DNA from 3 places in the Cupriavidus sp. USMAHM13 genome. Region 2 is predicted to be linked to each of the others. Evidence: predicted binding sites of a transcription regulator. Region 2 holds the regulator's gene; each other region holds the start of a gene.
The links. The regulator FNR, encoded in region 2, switches genes on or off when oxygen is low (the NO sensors DNR and NnrR bind a similar motif). The targets are predictions, from matches to a motif close to TTGATNNNNATCAA.

Region 1 (7,490 bases), on a different replicon from region 2:
AAGATTCCGGCGACGCCGCCGCCGGCGCCGGTCAATGCGCATCAATGCGAATCAATGCGCCATCAGCACCGGCACCGTCATGCTGGACAGCAGCGCCTGGGTGACACCGCCCAGCACCAGCTCGCGCATGCGCCCACGTCCGTAGGCGCCCATCACGATGAGATCGGCACCGAAGTCGGCGGCACGCGACAGCAGCAGTTCGCCGACGCCGGCATCGGCCAGCGGCGGCGAACGCTCCAGTGCGGCCTGCACGCCGTGCAGCGCCAGCGCGCGGCAGGCGTGTGCCGGCGGTGTCGCGCTGGCACGCAGGTCGCCCGCGCACAGCAGCAGGGCCTGCGCGCCGGACAGCAGCGGGATGGCGTCATGCAGGGCACGTGCCGCTTCGCGGCTGCCGTTCCAGGCCACGATGGCGCGCGTACCGATGGTGTCGAAGCGGCCGGCGCAAGGCACCACCAGGACCGGCCGGCCCGATTCGAGGATCAGGGATTCGAGGAACTGCGGCCCGACATAGCCCTCCGGCTCGGAAGGATCGGTCTGGCCCGCCACCACCAGTTCGGCCTCGCGCGCTTCGCGCAGCGCCGAGGTGACGGCGTCGCCGTCGGCCTGGCGCCACTCCGATGCGATCGGCAGCGCGTCGACGGCGGCGTGGAAGGCCGCCTCGGCGCGTGCGCGGGTGGCGTCGCGGCGCGCCATGTCTTCCGCCATATAGGTCTCGGCGCCTTCCATCATCGCGTACCAGGCGGGATCGGGTTCGAAGGCGGCGTACAGGCCGATCAGCCTGGCCTGGGCAGCCTGGGCGAGCCGGGCCGCGAGTGCCAGGCGCAGGCTCGAACGCGCCGAGCTGTCGAGATGGACAAGGATGCTGGCTGGGCGCATGGCGGATCCTCCAGGGCGATGCGCGGCGCCGGCGCACTCGCGCGCGCCGGCGGCCGACAGCAGGAAGCGGCAGGAAGCCGCGGGAAGCGGCCTGCGCGCGCCTCAGCGTATCGTGATGCGCTGCTGCGGCGTGGCTTCCTTCTTGGGCAGTACGACCTTCAGCACGCCGTCCTCGTAGCTCGCATCGACGCTGCCCTCGTCGATATTGCTGTCGAGCGTGAAGGCGCGCTGCATGGTGCCGGCGTAGCGCTCGCGGCGGATCACGCGCTCGCCTTCCTTGGTCTCGGAGGCGCGCTCGACCTTGGCCGAGATCATCACCGTGCCGCGCTCCACCGCGACCTGGATGTCCTCCTTCTTGGCGCCGGGGATTTCCGCCACCACGGTGTAGGCCTTGTCGGACTCGCTGACATCGACCTTGAACGGCATGCCGCTGTCGGCGCTGCCGCGCAGCGCGCGCAGCATGCCTTGCATCACATCGCCGATCGGCTCGAGCGAGAAGGGATCATGCAGTCGGATATTGCTCATCGTTCTCTCCTGGGAAGACAGGCGGCGCAACGCCGCCTTGCAAGATGCGCGGCGGATTCAGCGGTGCGCCGCCGGCGCGCCGTTCACGCGCAGTTCATCGATCACATTGACCACCCCCGGCGCGGACCAGGCGGCGCCGACCGTGGCGTCGCGCTCGGCCAGGGAATCCACCTGCCCGCTGAGGGTGACCACGCCATGCTCCACGCGCACATCGATGTGGCGGGCCTCGCGCTGGGCGTGGCGGCACAGGGCGGCCTCGATGCGGCGGGCGACGTCGGGCGGCGTCATGCGCGACTGGACGGTCAGGTAGTTGTGCAGGCCGGTGACGCCGCGCAGATGGCTCACGGTGCGTTCGGCCAGGGCGCGCTGGTAGCCCCACTCGACCTCGCCGCTCAGCGTGATCCAGCCCTTCTCGACGCGCACCTTGATGGCGCCGGCGGGCAGGTTGGCCTGCCACTGCAGCGCCGCGTGCGCGGCCTGGGCCAGCGCTTCGTCGCCGATCGCTTCGCCCGGGCGCACTTCGAGCTGCACCACCACGCCGCGTACGCCCGCGACGCGCTCGGCGGCGCGCTCCGCCGCCAGCTTCTCCGCGTGGCTGCGCAGGTGGCCGCTGAGCGTCACGATGCCGTCGTTGACCTCGACGCCGATGGCGGCGGCGTGCACCGCCGGCTCCCATTCGAGTTCGGCGCTGACATCCTGGTGGAGCTGGGCATCCGTCTTCATGTCGTCCTTCCTCTGCGTTGGCCGGGCCTGTTCGCAATATAGGCGGCGCGCCGCGACCGGCTTTGACCTGGCGCAAGGCCGCGGTGGCGCGCGCGGAGACAATCGGAGACAGGGCGGATGCCGCGCGCGGTCCGCCATCGACGAGGCAGCCGGAGAGGCGAGGGGGCACGATGACAACAGCGGAAGGCAAGGCCTGCACGGGCACGTGCGGTGCCCTGTGCAAGGGATGGCGGGGAGAGGTGGCGACGCGCCTGGACCAGGCCGAGCAGCGTGCGCTGGCGCAGTGCGGCGGAGCCGGGGCCGGCGCGGTCCCGGTGGAAGCGGCGGCCGGTCCGGCCGACCAGGTCGACCGGATCGAGCCGACCGACCAGACCGACCAGACCGACCAGGTCGACTACAAGGACCTGGCCGGCCGCGCCGCCTCGGCGCAAGTGAGCGAGGCGGCGCAGGCGCACGCGCGCCGCGAGCTGGCGGAGATTGCCGCGGCGCGGGCGCGGCTGGCGGCGGGCGACTACGGCATCTGCGCGGACTGCGGGCAGGGCATCCCGCAGCCGCGCCTGCTGGCCTGCCCGACCGCGCGGCGCTGCCTGCCCTGCCAGCGCCAGCACGAGCGGCTGCGGCCGGGCCGGCCGTAGGCGTGGCGGCGGCCTCCGTGGCGCCGCCCGGGTGGCACGGGTGCAGGACTCAGGCGGCTTCGCTGCCGGGGTCCTTCACCAGGCCGATCTCGCGCAGGTAGGACGCCAGCGCCGCGTGGTGCGTGGCCAGGGTGCGGACGATGCCGCTCAGGTCGTCGAGCGAGTAGGCGTCTTCTTCGGCGGCGCGCGCCGGCGCCGGCTCGCCGCCATCATCGGGCACCTCGTGCAGCGCCACGATGCTGCGCGGCAGGCCGAACACCCAGGCGGGCTGCAGCGAGCCCGGCAGGCGTCCCGGCGCCCAGCGCGCGTGGGCAATGTCGTGCAGCAACTGCCGATGGGTATGAGGCACCAGCAGGTAGGCGTGGATCCGGTCGAAGCGGTCCACCGGTACGTGGCGGCAGCGCAGCAGGTCGAGCAGCGCCTCGCGCTGGGCGCCGAAGTCGAGCCGGCGCACGAGCAGCATCACCGCGGTCGGATCGGCGCCGCTCAAGGTGGCGATGGCCTCCTGCATCAGCAGTTCATAACGCGCGAACCACTGCGTGACGGCACCGAACAGGCGCAGGTGTTCGCTGCCCAGGCAGCCCAGGTCTTGCGTGGACATGTCGGTTTCCTCCTGTGCGCGCCTGGGTTTGCGCACGGGCGCGGAGCGCGCGCGCTTGCGCGCCGCGAGCGCCGCGGCCGCCTTGCCGGGCCGCCCTCAGCCGGCGAAGCGGAAGTGCCCGCTGTGCAGGACGATGCGGTGCGCACCGGTCATCTCGAACAGCGCGCGCGCGACGTCCTGGATTTCCTGCCGGTGGTGCTGGAAGGCGCAGAGCAGGTCGTCGGCGCGCAGGGAGCGCGCGCCGAAGTGGTCTTCCAGCGCCTCGGCCGTGACCGAGTAGGTGGCGGGGTGGCCGTCGACCGTGGCCGCGCAGTCCAGGCAGGGGCCGGCCGCGCAGTAGTCGGGCGTGGCGTCCGGAAAGGCAATCTGCTTGTTCATGCCGTGCTCGCTGTGCTGGCTGGATTCCTCCAGCTTCCCTCTACCTACTGTAGCCACTGCCGCCGCAGAACGTGCGCGCCAGCGGTCCCGTGCCGGATGCCGGCTAAGCCGCCGCCGGCTGGCGCGAATCGCTGCGCACCAGCAGCACCGGCAGACGGCTCTTGCGGACGACGCCCTCGGCCACGCTGCCCATCAGCGCGCGCGACAGGCCGCGCCGGCCATGCGTGCCGAGCACCAGCAGGTCGGCGCCGCAGGCCTCGGCTTCGGCGACGATGGAATCGGCGAAATGCCCCGGCGCCGCCGGCCGGGTCACCAGGCGTGTCGTGCAGGGCACGCCGGCCGCCTCGCAGCGCCTGGCGGTGGCGGCGAGCACCTTCTCGCCCCAGGCCTCCAGTTCCCGCCGCATCTGCCCGGGGTCGTAGTAGCGTGCGTCATACAGCATGTCGATGTCGTCGGCGATGAAAATCGCCTGGACGGCGCCGCCGCCGGCCTTGGCCAGGCCGATGGCCTGCTCCATGGCCAGTTCGGCGCAGTGGCTGCCATCCACCGCCAGCAGGATGCGTTGATACATGGTAGGTCTCCCGGCCTTGCGGCGAGCAATGAAAAAAGGGGAAGGGCTCAGGCCGCGGCGCGCGCTTCGGCCTGCTGGCCGCCTGCCGCGGCGGCCGGCTCGCGCACCAGCAGCACGGGCACCTCGCACTCGCGCGCCAGGCTTTCGGCCACGCTGCCGAGCAGCAGGCGGCGCAGGCCGTGGCGCCCGTGCGTGCCGATCACGATCATGTCGGCCTTGCATTCGCTGGCGGCCTGCCGCACCGCGGACGGGATGTCGCCCAGCGTCAGCACATCGTTGACCAGGTGCACGCCGCACGAGACGCCGGCCGCGTCGGCGGCGGCCGCGGCGTCGCGCAGCAGTTCTTCGCCCGCCACTACCAGTTGCGGCCCGAGTGCGCCGGCGTCGACATAGCCCAGGTCGTACTTCAGGTAGCCGTAGTCCACCACGTGCAGGATCTCCAGCCGCGCCTGGGTCGAGGCGGCCAGGGATACCGCCTGCTGCAGGGCCTTTCTGGCGCAGCTGCTGTCATCGATGGCGACGAGGATGGTCTGGGGCATGGCGGGACTCCTGATGATGGGTGGGGGCTGGCGCGGGAGGGCAAGCGCGCTTGGCATGTTTCCGCTCTCTTGATCCACAGTGTGGCGCGGCGGCGGCGGCGCGGCTTGACCTGGATCAGGGAAAGCCGCTGCGGCGCCGCGTTCGCAGCCGGGCGCGCAGATCCGGGCGGCCGGTGCCGCGTTGCAGCGTGCATTTGCCGCCCCGTTAAGCTAGATAATTTCTATATTTCCGAAAATATCGGCTATCAAAGCACGTGGCCCATGATGGGTCGCGGCCGCTCGGCATCCATCGCCCCCATGCCAACGACCACGGCACGCCCGTAACCCGCGTCGCTGATGGCTGCGGTTCCTGTCTGGAGGGGGCAACCATGTCGATATCGCGCAGGCAGTTCCTCAAGGCCACCGGCGGTGCCGCGGCCGGGCTCAGCGTCGCCGGCAATGTACCGGGTCCGGCGCAGGCGGCATCGCCCCCCCGCCGACCTTGGCCGCACGGCCCTACCGTTCCCCACCCGCCCGGTCGCGCGCCTGGCGCAACTCCAGGTGAACATCCCGCTCGCCTTTTCCTATCCGGACGCCGCGTCGCCCTGCGCGGTGATCAAGATGGGCGCGCCGGTGCCCGGTGGCGCGGGACCGGATCACGATGTGGTTGCCTACAGCACGCTGTGCACGCACATGGGCTGTCCCGTTGCCTATGACGCCAAGGCGCGCACCTTCAAGTGCCCGTGCCACTTCAGCATCTTCGATCCGGAGAAGTCCGGGCAGATGGTGTCGGGCCAGGCGACCGAGAACCTCCCGCGGGTGCAACTCGAGTACAACGCCAGCGACGGCACCTTCCGGGCCGTCGGTGTCGAGGGGCTGATCTACGGCCGGCAAGCCAACCTGTTGTAAGCGGAGCGTACCGCCATGGCTACCAACAAGGACCGGGTCGCGCTGCCCCCGGTGAACGCGCAGCGGACGGATCTGACCTGCCACTTCTGCATCGTCGGTTGCGGCTACCACGTCTACAAATGGCCGGAAAACAGCGAAGGCGGGCGGGCGCCGGGCCAGAATGCCCTGGGGCTGGACTTTCGCAAGCAGTTGCCGCCGCTGGCCGTGATCATGACGCCGAACATGCAGAACACGGTCACCGATCGCGACGGCAGCCGGCACAACATCCTGATCGTGCCCGACAAGCGGTGCAGCGTGAACAAAGGGCTGTCGTCGACACGCGGCGGACAGCTCGCCAAGGTGATGTTCAACCCCGATGGGGTCGGCCGCGCCCGCTTGCGCAGCCCGCGTCTCTACCTGGCCGATCAGTGGGTCGATATCGGCTGGGACGATGCGCTGGCGCTCTACGCAGGGGTTACCAAGCGCGTCCTCGATCGCGATGGCCCCGGCGAGCTCGCCTTCGATTGCTTCGACCATGGCGGCGCCGGCGGCGGCTTCGAGAACACCTGGGGAACCGGCAAGCTGATGTTCACGGCACTGCGCACGCCGCTGGTCCGGATCCACAATCGTCCGGCGTACAACTCGGAATGCCACGCGACGCGCGAGATGGGCATCGGTGAACTCAACAACAGCTACGAGGACGCCGAGCTGGCGGACGTGATTGTCGCCATCGGCTGCAACTCCTACGAGACGCAGACCAACTACTTCCTGGCGCACTGGCTGCCCAACCTGCAGGGCCAGACCGTCGACAAGCGCAAGCAGCGCTTCCCGGGCGAGAGCATCGCGCCGGCCAAGGTGATCTTCGTCGATCCACGCCGCACGACAACCATCGCGGTGGCCGAGCAGGCGGCCGGCAAGGACAACGTGCTGCACCTCGATATCGAACCGGGTACCGACATCGCCCTGTTCGACGGGTTGCTGACCTACGTGGTCGACCAGGGCTGGCACGACAAGGAGTTCATCGGCGCTTACACCAAGGGATTCGACGCGGCCCTGCGTGCGAACCACCTGTCACTGGAGGACACCAGCCGGATCACCGGCGTGCCCGTCGGGCGCCTGCGGCGCGCGGCCGAATGGGCCTACAAGCCCAAGGCGTCCGGCCACCGGCCGCACACCATGCACGCCTACGAGAAAGGCATCATCTGGGGCAACGACAACTACCTGATCCAGTCGGCGCTGGTCGACCTGGTGCTGGCAACCCGCAACGTGGGCCGGCGCGGGACGGGCGTGGTCCGCATGGGCGGCCACCAGGAGGGATACGCGCGGCCGCCTTATCCCGGCAAGACCAAGATCTATGTGGACCAGGAGATCATCCACGGCAAGGGCATGATGTACACGGCCTGGGGCGCCAATCCGTTCCAGACCACGCTCAATGCGCAGGAGCACCGCGCCGTGATTCTGCGCCGCACGGCGATCGTGCGGGAGGCGATGGGGCGCCTGCGCGGCGCCTCGGTACCGCAGATGGCCGACGCGGTCTACGACGCCGTGAAGAGCAAGGGTGGGCTGTTCCTGGTCAACATCAACCTCTACCCGACCATGCTGGCCGACGGCGCCCACCTGATGCTGCCGGCCGCGCACCCCGGCGAGATGAACCTGACGTCGATGAACGGCGAGCGCCGCATGCGCCTGTCGCAGCGCTTCATGGATCCGCCGGGGACGGCCCGCCCGGATTGCCTGATCGCCGCCGATATCGCCAATGCGCTGAAGCGGCTCTA
Region 2 (7,490 bases):
TTGGCCGCCTTCGGCATCACGTTGCCGTTCACATCGCCGCCACGTCGCTGCTGTTGCTGGCGACCGGCACCACCGCCGCCGGCGCCAGCCTTGCCGCGCCCACCACCCTTGTTGCCGCCCTTGTTGCCACCCACCGGCATGGCTGCGCCGGGAAGGCTCACGCCGCTGGCAAGCTTGGAATGCGAAGTCAGCAGGGTGGGACCGTGACTGATGTACCCCATCGACGTCTGCATCGGGTCCGGCTGGCCACGGCCGGCACCATTGCCCCGGCCGCCTGCCGCACGCTCGAAGCGCGGCAGGCCGTCCATGCCGGTCGGCATCGGCATACCTGCCAGCGCCGCTTCCTCGCGCTGCTTGCGGCCGCCGACCTTGGTCACACCCTTGCTCGATTGCTCGCCCTTGCCGGGCAGCTTGAGCCCGATGCCGCTCATCAGCGCGCGTACCTCTTCGGCCTCCAGCTCGTGCCAGCGACCGCGCTTGAGTCCGCGCGGCAGCAGGAACTGTCCGTAGCGCGTGCGGATCAGGCGCGACACCGTCAGCCCCACCGCCTCGAACATGCGGCGCACCTCGCGGTTGCGCCCCTCGGTCAGGGCCACGTGGTACCAGCGGTTGATGCCCTCGCCGCCGCCATCAGCGATGCGCAGGAAGCTCGCCTCACCGTCGTCGAGCTGGATGCCGTGCAGCAGCCGCTGGCGATCGGACTCGGCCAGCTCACCCAGCGTGCGCACCGCGTACTCGCGCTCGACGCCGTAGCGCGGATGCATGAAGCGGTTGGCGATGTCCCCGGAGGTGGTGAAGATCAGCAGGCCTTCCGTGTTGAAGTCCAGGCGGCCGACCGCGACCCACTTGCCGGTCTTCATGCGCGGCAGGTTGTCGAACACGGTCGGGCGGCCTTCCGGATCCGACTGACTGACGATCTCGCCGGACGGCTTGTGGTAGAGCAGCACGCGCGGCGGCTTGCTCGAAATCTTGCGGGCAATCAGCTTGCCATTGACGCGGACCTGGTCGGTCGGCAGGATGCGCTGGCCGATATGGGCCGGCAGGCCATTGACCGACACGCGCCCCTGCAGGATCAGTTCTTCCATCTCGCGGCGCGAACCCAGCCCGCCATCGGCCAGCACTTTGTGCAGCTTGGGCGCATCATCGTCGGCCGACAGTTCGCGCACCGGCTTCGCCTTGGTGCGCGGCACCACGGTCTCTTCCTGGTCGAACTGGTCCGAGATCACGAAGCGGAACAGATCGTCGGGGCTGCCAGCACCCTTGGGCGCGCCCTGACGCGGCTGCGTGGCCTTGCCCTTGGCCTGCGGGCGGCCGCCGGCCTTGGCCGACTCGCCGGCCGGCTTTGCCGCCCGCCCCTGCTGGCCTTGTCCCGGCCTGCGCTTGCGCGCACCACCTTCGCGGCCACCCGGCGCGGCCGGCACCGGCTGCCCGTCCTGGCCCGGCGCAGCCTGTGCCGCTTCGGCACGGATGGCCTCGGCTTCCGCGTCAACCGCTGCAGCCTTGCGCTTGCCGCGGCTGCGCCCTGCCGACTTGCCGCCTTGAGCCGACGCCGCCGGCGCAGCCTCGCCAGGCGCGGCATCGCCGCCTTCGGGCGCCGCGCCACGGCCGGCCTCTCGATCCTGCGCCGCCTGGCGGCGGCTCGCCACCAGATTGCGCAAGCCGCGCCGCAGGCCCTTGCGGCGTGCGCCGCCCTCGGGAGATGCGCCGGACTCGGCCGCACTGCCGGCATCGCTGCCCGGCGCATCCGCGTGGCGGACGTCTTGCTCTACAGAATCGGACAAAGTATTCACAATCGGATGTTGCATGGGTTCAGTTAGGCAGGCGCTCGTCGCGCGCATCGCGCTCGCCGTCTGCCGGCGTGAGAGCATCGGCCGGCTGGGCGGATGCGGTCTCGGTATCGGGTACGCCGTCGGCCGGCGTCCGCGCGGACGCCTCGGCGGCATGGCTGGCTGGCTCAGGTATCTGCCGCACAGCCTGGGGAACGGCGTCAAACCCGGCGGGAACCTGCCCAGGTGCGGCTTCGATGATCGCCTCGGTAAGCGTCGCCGGCGCCAGGCCGCCGGCGACACGGCCGGCCTCGGCGACCGTCATGCCATCCAGGGCCAATTGCCCCTCCGCATCCTGCCCGGCGGGCACGCCGGCCTGGCCAAGCGACTCGAAGTCAATGGCCTGCTGGTCCAGCAAGGCCGCCTGGATCTGCGCTTGCGCATCCTCCAGCTGGGGCAACTCGTCCAGGGTACGCAAGCCGAGATCATCGAGGAAAGCCTTGGTGGTCGCGTACAGCGCGGGCCGCCCTGGCACATCGCGATGGCCGATCACTTCGATCCATTCGCGGTCCTCGAGCCGCTTGATCACCTCCGTGCTGACGGTCACCCCGCGGATCTCTTCGATGTCGCCGCGGGTTACCGGCTGCCGGTACGCGATGATCGCCAGCGTCTCCATCACCGCGCGCGAGTATTTCGGCGGCTTCTCCGGATTCAGGCGATCGAGGTATTCGCGCATGCCGGGCCGGCTCTGGAAACGCCAGCCACTGGCCAGCGCCACCAGTTCCACGCCCCGATCACGCCAATCCAGACGTAACTCGTCCAGCAGCACGCGGATGGTGTCGGCAGCCACCTCATCGGCGAACAACCGTCGCAGTTCCGCCACGCGCAAGGGCTCCTGCGCGCAGATCAACGCAGTCTCGAGGACGATTTTCGCCTCTTGGGTATTCATATACGGATGTGTGCAGCCTGTCTTTGCACCTGCCCCCGGCGGACCGCCGGAGGATTCGGGGATTTCGGATCCAGCGAGGCCGAAGCGCCATCGCCATCTCATTGCGCGGCCGGCCGGCATGCCGTCCGCATGAAAGCCGCGCGCCCATCTTATTCTGCTTCGGGTTGCCGGGTCAGTCCGGCGGAGAATTGCCCTGCTGCCGGCCTCAGCGCCGGCCGAAAGGCCTCTTGCGTTGCACCGCCCTTCTGGAGCGGCGGATCGGCGCGAACGGGTCCAACCCCTTCCGCCGCAAGAACGATGCAGTCATCCGCACGGTGTTGCGCACCTCCCGTCGCGCAACGCCCAGCCGGTCTTTTGAACCGGAGATCTTGTCAACCGGCATGGCTTGCTGCGAGGTGGCTACGTCCGTCAGCAACATTCTGCCCGGACTGGCCTCAGGACGGCCGTTCGAGTTGCCCGGCCATGCGCGCGGCAGCGCCAGCGCGATAGATACTGCAATGCTGCCGATTGTAGGGCATTCCGGCCCGGCGCTGCAACCGCCCATCACCAGCGCGGCGCCTTCGGCACACCCGACAAAGTGCCTCACGCATCACCAAAACAGAAGAGCCCCCTTCAGAACACCACACAGAAGCCGTGTGCGGCGAGCGTGTGCGGCAACATCGCCGCCCGCACAAGCCCGGCCGCACCAAACCCCATCACTGCCACGCCGGCACCGACGCGCACCCAGGGCCGGCGCGACCAGCCGCGCAACGCGCCGGACAGGCCGGACAACATCAGCAGGTTGGGCAAGGTCCCGAGACCGAATACCCCCATCAGCAAGGCCCCCGACAACGCGTTGCCGGCAAGCAACGATAGGGTGAGCGCACCGTAAACCATGCCGCACGGCACCAGCCCCCACGCCAGACCGATGCCGAAACGCCTGAGCAAGCGCGGGCGGACCTGAATCGGGGCGGACGGGGCACCGGCGCGCCGCCCGCGGAGGCGGCCTGCCAGGGCTCCGGCCCCACGCGCCACCAAGCGCTCCAGCGCGGCGAACTGCGGCGCGCGCCCGGCCAGCAGCCACAGGCCGGTGCCCAGCAGGACCATGCTGCCAGCGGCAAACAGGCCGCGCTGCAGCGGCAGGTATTGGGCTCGCCAGGCACCGGCGCCGACCGCGCCCAGCGCGGCACCGAGCAGCATGTAAGTCACCACCCGCCCCGCATGCATGGATAACTGTTCACGTAACCAGTCCCGCGGCCTGCGCAGCACGACGACCGGCGCTTCCGCCTGCGGCCGCTCGACCGCCAGTGCAATGCCGCCGCACATGGCTGCGCAGTGCACGCCACCCAGCAAGGCCAGCAGAAAAACACTGAAAAAGACCGCCGCAGTCAACTTTCGCTCCCCTTCGGATGCCTTCACACAGTAAAATGCAGAAATTGCGCCCTCGCAGCTCAACGACAATAGGCCCCGGCTTGCTCAATTCCATCCCCGTCACCGCGATGTCGCCCCGTTGCTCGTCCTGCTCGCTCGGACACCTGTGCGTGCCGGTCGGCATGAACCGCAACGACATCGAAAAGATCGACTCGCTGGTGAAGGAACGCGTGCGAGTCCACAAGGGCGAGACGCTCTACCGGCTCGGCGAACCCCTGAGCGCAGTCTACGCGGTGCGCTTCGGCACCCTGAAGACACACGTGACGATGGAAGACGGGCGCTCGCAGATCACCGGCTTCCACCTGCCGGGCGAAGTCGTCGGACTCGACGGCCTCGGCGAGATGCAGCACGCGTCGGATGCTACCGCACTGGAAGACACCGAGGTCTGCGTGATGCGCTTCAACGACCTGCAGACCCTGTCGACCACCGTGCCGTCGCTGCAGCAGCAGTTCCTGCGCATGATGAGCAAGGAGATCACGCAGGACCAGGTCATGCTGCTGACGCTCGGCTCCATGCGCGCCGAGGAGCGCCTGGCCGCCTTCCTGGTCAACCTGTCCGAGCGCCTGTCGGAGCGCGGCTACTCGTCGACCGAGTTCGTGCTGCGCATGAGCCGGGAGGAAATCGGCAGTTATCTCGGCCTCAAGCTGGAAACCGTCAGCCGCCTGTTCTCGCGCTTCGCCGAGGCCGGGCTGATCCAGATCCGCCAGCGCCACGTCAAGCTGGTCGACGTACCCGGCATCAAGCAGATCTACGGCAAGAGCTGCTGACCAAGCCGAGGGCGCAGGCATCCGGCGCCTTCGACAGGCCCCGTTCTGCCCAGCCCTTCGGCCTGCGCGCATCCCCTACTCCAGTTCGTCGGTATCGCCGAGGCGCACCGGCATCGTATAAAAGGTCAGGGCGCTCGACAGCGAGCACAGCAGCCAGGCCAGCAGGAAGCCGATGGTGTAGACCGCCTCGCGCGAGGCCTCGACCGGCCGCCCGAACAGCCTGAGATCGCTTGGATCCACCAGCGAGAACACCGCGGCGGTTGCCACACCGGCGACCAGGAAGGCCGGCCACAGGACCCACATCAGCCAGCGCAGTCTCATGGCCGCTCCGTGGCTGTCGCGCCGGACACTGCCCGCGCCGCGCCCTGCCGCTCGACCACCAGCCCGTGCCGGCTGACGCCCTCCTCGATCGGCTTGTCGGGATGCGTCATCGCCAGCCAGATGGTCACGCCGCAGGCGGCCATCGCCGCCAGCGGCCCGCTCATCAGCAGCCAGGGCCAGGGTTCCTTCCACCACGGCCGCACGGCCTGCTGCATCGTGCCGGCGTCCGTCAATGATTGTCGGGCGGGTCCTTGCATGGCTTCGCTCCTTGCTGTTACGCACGGCGGCATCGTGGCCGCCCCGCTTGTCTGCCCTGCGGCAATCCCCTCCGCACGCCCTACAGGTCGCGCGGCACGATGAAACTAGTCGATTGGTTCACCTCGACGACATGCCCCTCCTCCTGGCCGCCCTGCACCGTCACGCGGATCTTGTGCGTGCCCTGCCGCGCCTGCTCGAGCGGCACGCGCACGCGGATGGCCAGCAGGCGGTTCGAGGTCGGTGCGAGTTCGCCGGTCGCCCCGTCGGACTCCACGCGCAGCTTGCCGAGTTCCGCACTGTCGGCGCGAATGGTGAACTGCATCGGCGCCTCGCTAGTATTGATCAACTGCAGGCGGTAGACGTTCTCCACCCAGCGCCCCTCGACTTCGCGCCCGAGGCTGCCGCGGTCGCGGATGATATCCACCTTCAGCGGCGTGCGCAGTGACAGCGAGATGGCGAAGCCCGCCAGCAGTGCCAGCCAGATCGCCGAATAGATCATCACGCGCGGACGCAGCAGGCGCTTGCGCGTCGCCTGGGCCGACCAGCCCTTGCGCATCGCGTTCTCCGACGTGTAGCGGATCAGCCCGCGCGGGTAGTCCATCTTGTCCATCACCTGGTTGCAGGCATCGATGCAGGCGCCGCAGCCGATGCACTCGTACTGCAAGCCGTCGCGGATGTCGATGCCGGTCGGGCAGACCTGCACGCAGATGCTGCAATTGACGCAGTCGCCAAGCCCAGCGGCGCGGTGGTCGGCCTTGCGCGAGCGGCTGCCGCGCGGGTCGCCGCGGCCGCTGTCGTAGGTGACGACAAAGGTGTCGCGGTCCACCATCACGCTCTGGAAGCGCGCGTAGGGACACATGTACTTGCACACCTGCTCACGCATGAAGCCCGCGTTGCCCCACGTGGCGAAGGCGTAGAACAGCATCCAGAAGGCCTGCCAGGGCCCGAGCGCGAACGCAGCCACCTGCCCGCCCAGCTCGCGGATCGGCGCGAAATAGCCAATAAAGGTGAAACCGGTCCACAGCGCCACCACGATCCACAGCAGATGCTTGGTCGCCTTGATGCGCAGCTTGCGCAGCGACCACGGATCGCCGTCGAGGCGGATGCGGGCGAAACGATCGCCTTCGACATGCCGCTCGATCCACATGAAGATTTCGGTATAGACCGTCTGCGGACAGGCATAGCCGCAGAACAGCCGGCCGGCGATGGCGGTGAACAGGAACAGGGCCAGCGCCGAGATCACCAGCAGCACGCTCAGGTAGATCACGTCCTGCGGCCACAGCACCAGCCCGAAGATATAGAACTTGCGCGCGCCCAGGTCGAACAGCACCGCCTGGCGCCCGTTCCACTGCAGCCACGGCGTACCGTAGTAGATCAGCTGCGTCAGCAGCACGAGCCAGACGCGCCAGTTCGAGAAGGCACCGCTGACCGAGCGCGGGTAGATCTTGCGGCGGACTTCATACAACGCCTCGTCGACCGACTCGGTCGCAGGCGCTGCGGTTGCCGGCCCGCCCTTGCGGGCCAGCGGTTCCGTCTCCGGTGCATTCATTGGCTGGCTCCGGCGGCGCACGCGCCCTGCGGCGCGGCGCGATGCACTTTCCTCATCGTGACGCCTCCGGCGCGTTCGACAGCCCCCAGACGTAGGCGGTCAGCATGCGGATACGCTCCGGCGTCAGGATCTCTTCATGCGCAGGCATATGGTTGTTGCGTCCCTTCAGGATCCCCTCCACGATGGTGGACTCCGAGCTGCCGTACAACCATGTGTTGTCGCTCAGGTTCGGTGCGCCCAGCGCCTGGTTGCCCTTGCCGTTGGCGCCATGACAGGCCGCGCAGGTGGACTTGAACGTGCCCTCGCCACGTGCGGCACGGATCGGATCGTAGGCCAGGCCCGACAGGGAACGCACATACTGCGCCACGTCGCCGGCGAGCTTGGCATCGATGACCGCCGAGAACGGGGGCATCACGCCATTGCGACCCTTGGTGATGGTCTGCTGGATGGTCTCGGGCTCGCCGCCGTAC
Region 3 (7,490 bases), 630 kb from region 2:
CGCCTTCGGCGCCAGTGCCCATGCCATGCTGGAAGCGCGTATCGGCGCGGTGCAGGACAAGCTGGCGTGGATGTGCGCGCTGGCGCTGCTCACCGTCGGCGCCGCTTTCTACCTGTTCGCGGGCTTCTGCCGTGGCGTGGGCGAGGACCTGCGCGGGATCGCCGCCTGGGTCGAGCGGATCGGCGCGGGCGACCTGCGCGCCGAACTGGTGGTGCGCGGGCGCGACGAATTCAGCGATATCCGGCGCCACCTGCAAGTCCTGCTGCGCTCCTGGCAGGACACCGTGCGCGAGACGCGCGCCGGCGCGGAGCAGGTGCTGGTGGCTGCGGGAGAGATCGCGCAAGGCAACCTGGACCTGTCTCAGCGCACCGAGCAGCAGGCGGCCTCGCTGCAGGAGACCGCGGCCAGCATGGAACAGCTGACCGCCATCGTGAAACAGAATGCCGGCCATGCCGGCGAGGCCAGCACGCTGGCGGCCGAGGCGGCCGGCGTCGCGGGCCGTGGCGGCGACGCGATCCGGCACCTGCTCGACACCATGCGGCACATCGCGGCCGACTCCCACCGCATCGAGGACATCACTGGCGTGATCGACGGCATCGCCTTCCAGACCAATATCCTGGCGCTCAATGCCGCCGTCGAGGCGGCCCGGGCGGGCGAGCACGGGCGCGGCTTCGCCGTGGTGGCGGCCGAGGTCCGCAGCCTGGCACAACGCGCGGGTACCTCGGCCAAGGAGATCGCCGCGCTGATCGCGCAGTCGGCGCAGCGCGTGGCGCACGGCGCCGGACTGGTCGAGCAGGCCAGCCAGACCATCGGCGAGGCGATCACGGCGGTGTCCCGCGTCGACACCGTCATGACCGAGATCAGCCGTGCCTCGGCCGAGCAGAGCGGCGGCATCGCCCAGGTCAACCAGGCCGTGGTGCAGATGGACCAGGCGACGCAGCAGAATGCCTCGCTGGTCGAGCAGGCAGCCGCCGCCGCCGCGATGCTGAAGGAGCAGGCCGAGCGGATGGAGGCGCTGGTCGGCCGCTTCCACCTCGATCACGCACCGGTACCGGTTGCGTCACCGCTGCAGGCCTGACACCGGATGCCGGGAGCACGGCACGGGCGCCCGATTGGCGCCCGATTGGCGCTCAATGGGCCCGTGAGGCCTGTCCGGATGCGCCGAGGATGGTGCGGATGCGCGCCAGGTAGCGCTCGCCGACGGCGAGGTCGGCACGCCGCGCCTCGGCGCGCAAATCCACGCGTGCGGGTGGCCGGATCGACAGCGCGCGGCAGAGGCTGGACAGATATGGCTTGCGTTCGCCGCCGAGCCGCCTGGCAGCCTCGGCCAGCGCCGCGTCGCCGATGCGTCGGCGCAGCCAGGCCAGGACCTGGCGGTCATATTCGTTCTGCACCCGGACCAGATGTTCCATGACGGCCTCGCACATGTATATCCATACAGTACCTGTAAATATATACAGTATCGAGGCGAAATCAAGCACGACAAGGCGCGCTGCTGCCAGTTTCGGCAGGCAGCGTGAATGGCAATGACGGCAACAGGATGCCCGCGGAGCGAGGTCGATGCAGGCGATGTCCTGCGGCGATATAGGCTGCAGCTCCTCCGCGCGACGGAATCGCGCTGAGGCCGGCGCCGGTGGCGCCTAGGCCCGTTTGATCAGCCGGAGGAGGAAGAGCAGTACCACGGCGCCGATCACCGCCGTGATGATCGAGCCGATCATGCCGCCGCCGAACGAGATGCCCAGCAGGCCGGCCAACCAGCCGCCGACGATGGCGCCGACGATGCCGACGATGATGTCGACCAGCAGTCCGAAGCCGCCGCCCTTGACCAGCACCCCCGCCAGCCATCCGGCGACCGCACCGATCACCAGCCAAGCAATCAGGCCATGTTGCATCGTTGTTCTCCTGGCTGTTGTCCATGTGGCACCGCATCAGACATCACTCTAGGTGAATTTGTGCGGGCCGGTGGCGGGATCTGGCGGGAATGAGGAGGCCTCCCGGTCTTCGTCGTAGATTGGTGCCGCTGTTCGCTCCGGCTGGCACGCCAAGGGATCTGGTGCAGAAACTGAACGCCGCGATCGCCGATGCCCTCCGGCAGCCCGATGTGATGGCGAAGATGAGGCTGCAGGGGCTGGAACCCTATGGCAATTCGCCGGAGGAGTTCGCCGCCTGGATCGAAGGGCAGGCACGGCTGTGGGCGCGCGTGATCCGCGATTCGGGTGTGAAGCCCGAGTAAGGGAAGAAGAGCGGGGCCGGGTGCTCAAGCGGGATGCGCGAGGCACCGCGGCCTCGATCGTCATAGCCACAGGACGTGCTGCAGGATGCTGAGAGCCCATCGGCGGTCGTGGCAACGATGATGGATCTCGATCCGTGCCAATAGTTAGACAGAAGCATGATTATGTCTAAAGATTGTTTCGAAAAGTATTAAACAATACGTATTACGTAGTAATAAATGATCATTGGTGCGAGGATGCCAGGGATCGAGGGATGCCATCGTCGCTGCCGCGCAGAAGGGGAAATCGCTGCCGTGTGTGGGTGGGGGCGTCGGAGCCGCCAAGGTTGGGGATGTCCACGTGCCGCCTGAGTGGAAGGCGGATCAACGCAACCACCCGGCCAGCCGTGCTTGCCACGAGGTTGCGAACGAACGGCGCGCTGCGCGAGATCGACCAGTGACCCGGTGCCCGCCAGGCGCCGGCGCGGTGGCGGCCAACCAGCGTGGCGAGCCGACGGCACGCCAGGGGCAGGCCGCAGCAGGTGGCCCGGCGCAATGGACCTGTCGTGGAGTGGCGGGTCTCCGGGTCTCGAGACGATGGTGTTTCATTGCACTACGCGAGCCCGCGAGCCTGGCGGCGCGGCCACTGTCCTTTGCCCCATTCGCGGCCCGCGGGCGGAAGATGCTGTTGCGCCCGCGGCTTGCGCTGGAAGCCTTCGTCAGTTCGATATGCCTGGCGACATTCGAGCAAGGGGCAACGCGCCAGCGGAAGTGGGCGGGGAATGAGCGAGGCCCACTGTTGATCTACATCATCCTCAAAACGTGGCGGGGGACTACTGTTGAAATCGGGGTTTGTTGAGTTAACTTCGAGCCGGATCGCTTACCTGACCAGTCTCCCTGGAGCACGCCATGACCGACCAACTTGCCGTTTGGCATGCCGATCACATCCATTTCTCCACGCTGCTCGATCTGCTGGAAGAGCAGGTGATCGCCTTTCACCGGGGAGCGCAGCCGAACTATGGTTTGATGGGCGAGATCATCTATTACATGCGGAACTTTGGCGATCGTGTCCACCATCCGCGCGAGGATGTCGCGTACGCCCTGCTCGTCGAGCGGGATCCCGGCATGCAGATCGTGGTCAGCCGGCTTCTGCAAGAGCATCGCGTGATTGCCACGGTGGGCGAGGAATTCCTGAGCCGTCTCAATGAAGCGGAGCGGGATATGATCACGTCGCGCGCGGCCCTGGAAGCGGCTGTGGCCATGTATCTCGTGTACTACCGCAATCATCTTTCCACCGAGGAAAGGCACGTCATGCCGCGCGCAGCGCAACTGCTGACCGAGCAGGACTGGGCGGAAGTCGCGGCTACCGTTCCAGGCAGCCCCGATCCTCTTTTTGGGGAGAGTGTGCAGGAGCGCTTCACGGCATTGCGCAAGCAGATCGAGCGTGATGCGAGAGCGCCCATTCAGGAAGTGCACTAGGGCCTTGATCGCGTGAAAAGAAGCCTGGCATCAATTGAAAGGCCCGATGAACGCCTCTGAATCATAGGAGCCGGGAGAATGATCCTGGCGGAGTGCTGTCAGCCTTTCCTGGCGGATCCGTCGCTTCGGCGACAGGGTACGGCGGCAGCGAGCAGGCCGAACTCGGTGTCGTTCAGGCCGAAGGCTGCTTCAGGGGGGGGGGGGCGATGACGCCGGACATCATCCAGACCATGAAGCGGACGGTGAAGGCCAGCGTGCAGACGACGAGAACGCGCCAGGCATGCCGGGCGTCCTGTCTCGGACGGAAGTGGAAACCATGTCCTCACAGTGCTTGTTGGCGTCGGATACATCCAGTCGGCGCCGTTCTCACCCGGATCGGTGTCCCGGCGTTCAAGTGTCAAAAGCGGCGCTTTTCATTTTTCGGCTTGCAAGTCAGTCATCGAGGGACTAGTATTCGCTCCCTCGCTCGCAGCGCACCGCGTGACGGGGAGGGAATGGCAGGATTGGCGCGGATCGAATGAGTGCGGCGTCCGAATAAAGAAATTCTCGAAATCGCTTGATTGATCTCGGAAAGTTCTTTATAGTCTCGTTCCTTCGCTGCAGACATAACGCAGCGGCAACGCAAACCGGCAAAGCCGGATGCGGCCCGAAAGGGTGGTTCTTTAACAAACAAACACCGATAAGTGTGGGTGCTTGATAATGAATGCGGAAGACCCCGGTCTTCTAGCTTACAAGTTATCAGTGCTCGCACAGTAAACATGTTTGGTTTCGTCTTCGGACGGAGCCAGTCAGTTTTCTGAGAGTGAGCGACCGCTCGAAAGAGCGAGGTTTGCGCAGGCAACTGCGCGGAACCACACAGAGATTGAACTGAAGAGTTTGATCCTGGCTCAGATTGAACGCTGGCGGCATGCCTTACACATGCAAGTCGAACGGCAGCGCGGACTTCGGTCTGGCGGCGAGTGGCGAACGGGTGAGTAATACATCGGAACGTGCCCTGTTGTGGGGGATAACTAGTCGAAAGATTAGCTAATACCGCATACGACCTGAGGGTGAAAGCGGGGGACCGTAAGGCCTCGCGCAATAGGAGCGGCCGATGTCTGATTAGCTAGTTGGTGAGGTAAAGGCTCACCAAGGCGACGATCAGTAGCTGGTCTGAGAGGACGATCAGCCACACTGGGACTGAGACACGGCCCAGACTCCTACGGGAGGCAGCAGTGGGGAATTTTGGACAATGGGGGCAACCCTGATCCAGCAATGCCGCGTGTGTGAAGAAGGCCTTCGGGTTGTAAAGCACTTTTGTCCGGAAAGAAATCCTTTGGGCTAATACCCCGGAGGGATGACGGTACCGGAAGAATAAGCACCGGCTAACTACGTGCCAGCAGCCGCGGTAATACGTAGGGTGCGAGCGTTAATCGGAATTACTGGGCGTAAAGCGTGCGCAGGCGGTTTTGTAAGACAGGCGTGAAATCCCCGGGCTCAACCTGGGAATGGCGCTTGTGACTGCAAGGCTAGAGTGCGTCAGAGGGGGGTAGAATTCCACGTGTAGCAGTGAAATGCGTAGAGATGTGGAGGAATACCGATGGCGAAGGCAGCCCCCTGGGACGTGACTGACGCTCATGCACGAAAGCGTGGGGAGCAAACAGGATTAGATACCCTGGTAGTCCACGCCCTAAACGATGTCAACTAGTTGTTGGGGATTCATTTCTTCAGTAACGAAGCTAACGCGTGAAGTTGACCGCCTGGGGAGTACGGTCGCAAGATTAAAACTCAAAGGAATTGACGGGGACCCGCACAAGCGGTGGATGATGTGGATTAATTCGATGCAACGCGAAAAACCTTACCTACCCTTGACATGCCACTAACGAAGCAGAGATGCATTAGGTGCCCGAAAGGGAAAGTGGACACAGGTGCTGCATGGCTGTCGTCAGCTCGTGTCGTGAGATGTTGGGTTAAGTCCCGCAACGAGCGCAACCCTTGTCTCTAGTTGCTACGAAAGGGCACTCTAGAGAGACTGCCGGTGACAAACCGGAGGAAGGTGGGGATGACGTCAAGTCCTCATGGCCCTTATGGGTAGGGCTTCACACGTCATACAATGGTGCGTACAGAGGGTTGCCAACCCGCGAGGGGGAGCTAATCCCAGAAAACGCATCGTAGTCCGGATCGTAGTCTGCAACTCGACTACGTGAAGCTGGAATCGCTAGTAATCGCGGATCAGCATGCCGCGGTGAATACGTTCCCGGGTCTTGTACACACCGCCCGTCACACCATGGGAGTGGGTTTTGCCAGAAGTAGTTAGCCTAACCGCAAGGAGGGCGATTACCACGGCAGGGTTCATGACTGGGGTGAAGTCGTAACAAGGTAGCCGTACCGGAAGGTGCGGCTGGATCACCTCCTTTCCAGAGCGTGCATTCCGAGTCGAGCACTCACACTTATCGGTTGTTTGTTGTTGCGGCCAGGACATGGCCAAATGCAAGTGCTTGATATCGAGCGCTTGCATTTGGCATTGCCAAGCGAAGAAATTCGGCTGTTCTTTAACAATATGGGATGTAGTAAAGGTGTCACGGCGTGTTGATGAGACGCGCAGTAGTTTAACGTGATACCGGGTTGTGATTGTATCAACCAAAGTATTTAAGTGATCGAAAGATGACTTGGAATACGGCACAAATGCGAGAACTCAACCTGTAATGAGCGTTTCAAGCGCGAGCTTGAGACACACTTGTTATAGGGTCAAGCGAACAAGTGCATGTGGTGGATGCCTTGGCGATCACAGGCGATGAAGGACGCGGTAGCCTGCGAAAAGCTTCGGGGAGCTGGCAAACGAGCTTTGATCCGGAGATGTCCGAATGGGGAAACCCGGCCCGTATGGGTCATCCCTTGCTGAATACATAGGCAAGGGAAGCGAACGCGGCGAACTGAAACATCTAAGTAGCTGCAGGAACAGAAATCAACCGAGATTCCCAGAGTAGTGGCGAACGAAATGGGAAGAGCCTTGTACTCTTTAGCAGCATTGTTAGCAGAACGGGATGGAAAGCCCGGCCATAGCAGGTGATAGCCCTGTATGCGAAAACAGCGTTGTGGAACTAGGTGTACGACAAGTAGGGCGGGACACGTGAAATCCTGTCTGAAGATGGGGGGACCATCCTCCAAGGCTAAATACTCGTGATCGACCGATAGTGAACCAGTACCGTGAGGGAAAGGCGAAAAGAACCCCGGGAGGGGAGTGAAATAGATCCTGAAACCGCATGCATACAAACAGTCGGAGCCTGGAAACGGGTGACGGCGTACCTTTTGTATAATGGGTCAGCGACTTACATTCAGTGGCAAGCTTAACCGATTAGGGCAGGCGTAGCGAAAGCGAGTCCGAACAGGGCGTTCAGTCGCTGGGTGTAGACCCGAAACCAGATGATCTATCCATGGCCAGGTTGAAGGTGCGGTAACACGTACTGGAGGACCGAACCCACTAGTGTTGAAAAACTAGGGGATGAGCTGTGGATAGGGGTGAAAGGCTAAACAAATCTGGAAATAGCTGGTTCTCTCCGAAAACTATTTAGGTAGTGCCTCGTGTCTCACCTTCGGGGGTAGAGCACTGTCATGGTTGGGGGGTCTATTGCTGATTACCCCGCCATAGCAAACTCCGAATACCGAAGAGTGCAATCACGGGAGACAGACATCGGGTGCTAACGTCCGGTGTCAAGAGGGAAACAACCCAGACCGCCAGCTAAGGTCCCAAAGATTGGCTAAGTGGGAAACGAAGTGGGAAGGCTAAAACAGTCAGGAGGTTGGCTTAGAAGCAGCCACCCTT

Region 1: the regulator FNR is predicted to act here: its motif matches at 4,954-4,967, upstream of BKK81_RS22385 (universal stress protein).
Region 3: the regulator FNR is predicted to act here: its motif matches at 3,009-3,022, upstream of BKK81_RS10815 (hemerythrin domain-containing protein).

The regions. Positions count from the first base shown of each region.
Region 1 is NZ_CP017752.1:899,748-907,237, forward strand. It holds gene BKK81_RS22350 (universal stress protein) at 52-876, opposite strand; gene BKK81_RS22355 (Hsp20/alpha crystallin family protein) at 979-1,401, opposite strand; gene BKK81_RS22360 (BON domain-containing protein) at 1,459-2,124, opposite strand; gene BKK81_RS36105 (TraR/DksA family transcriptional regulator) at 2,295-2,759, shown strand; gene BKK81_RS22370 (hypothetical protein) at 2,809-3,360, opposite strand; gene BKK81_RS22375 (DUF1488 domain-containing protein) at 3,457-3,738, opposite strand; gene BKK81_RS22380 (universal stress protein) at 3,842-4,309, opposite strand; gene BKK81_RS22385 (universal stress protein) at 4,357-4,848, opposite strand; partial or broken gene BKK81_RS36945 (twin-arginine translocation signal domain-containing protein) at 5,217-5,270, shown strand; gene BKK81_RS22390 (arsenate reductase (azurin) small subunit) at 5,389-5,736, shown strand; gene BKK81_RS22395 (arsenate reductase (azurin) large subunit) at 5,752-7,490, shown strand, end outside.
Region 2 is NZ_CP017751.1:3,082,675-3,090,164, forward strand. It holds gene rluB (23S rRNA pseudouridine(2605) synthase RluB) at 1-1,805, opposite strand, end outside; gene scpB (SMC-Scp complex subunit ScpB) at 1,810-2,715, opposite strand; gene BKK81_RS13560 (sulfite exporter TauE/SafE family protein) at 3,328-4,086, opposite strand; gene fnr (fumarate/nitrate reduction transcriptional regulator Fnr) at 4,167-4,892, shown strand; gene BKK81_RS13570 (hypothetical protein) at 4,968-5,213, opposite strand; gene BKK81_RS13575 (hypothetical protein) at 5,210-5,428, opposite strand; gene ccoG (cytochrome c oxidase accessory protein CcoG) at 5,551-7,020, opposite strand; gene ccoP (cytochrome-c oxidase, cbb3-type subunit III) at 7,073-7,490, opposite strand, start outside.
Region 3 is NZ_CP017751.1:2,457,074-2,464,563, reverse strand. It holds gene BKK81_RS10835 (methyl-accepting chemotaxis protein) at 1-1,078, shown strand, start outside; gene BKK81_RS10830 (hypothetical protein) at 1,131-1,412, opposite strand; gene BKK81_RS10825 (GlsB/YeaQ/YmgE family stress response membrane protein) at 1,641-1,892, opposite strand; gene BKK81_RS10820 (tripartite tricarboxylate transporter substrate-binding protein) at 2,015-2,233, shown strand; gene BKK81_RS10815 (hemerythrin domain-containing protein) at 3,119-3,688, shown strand; rRNA gene BKK81_RS10810 (16S ribosomal RNA) at 4,553-6,084, shown strand; rRNA gene BKK81_RS10805 (23S ribosomal RNA) at 6,414-7,490, shown strand, end outside.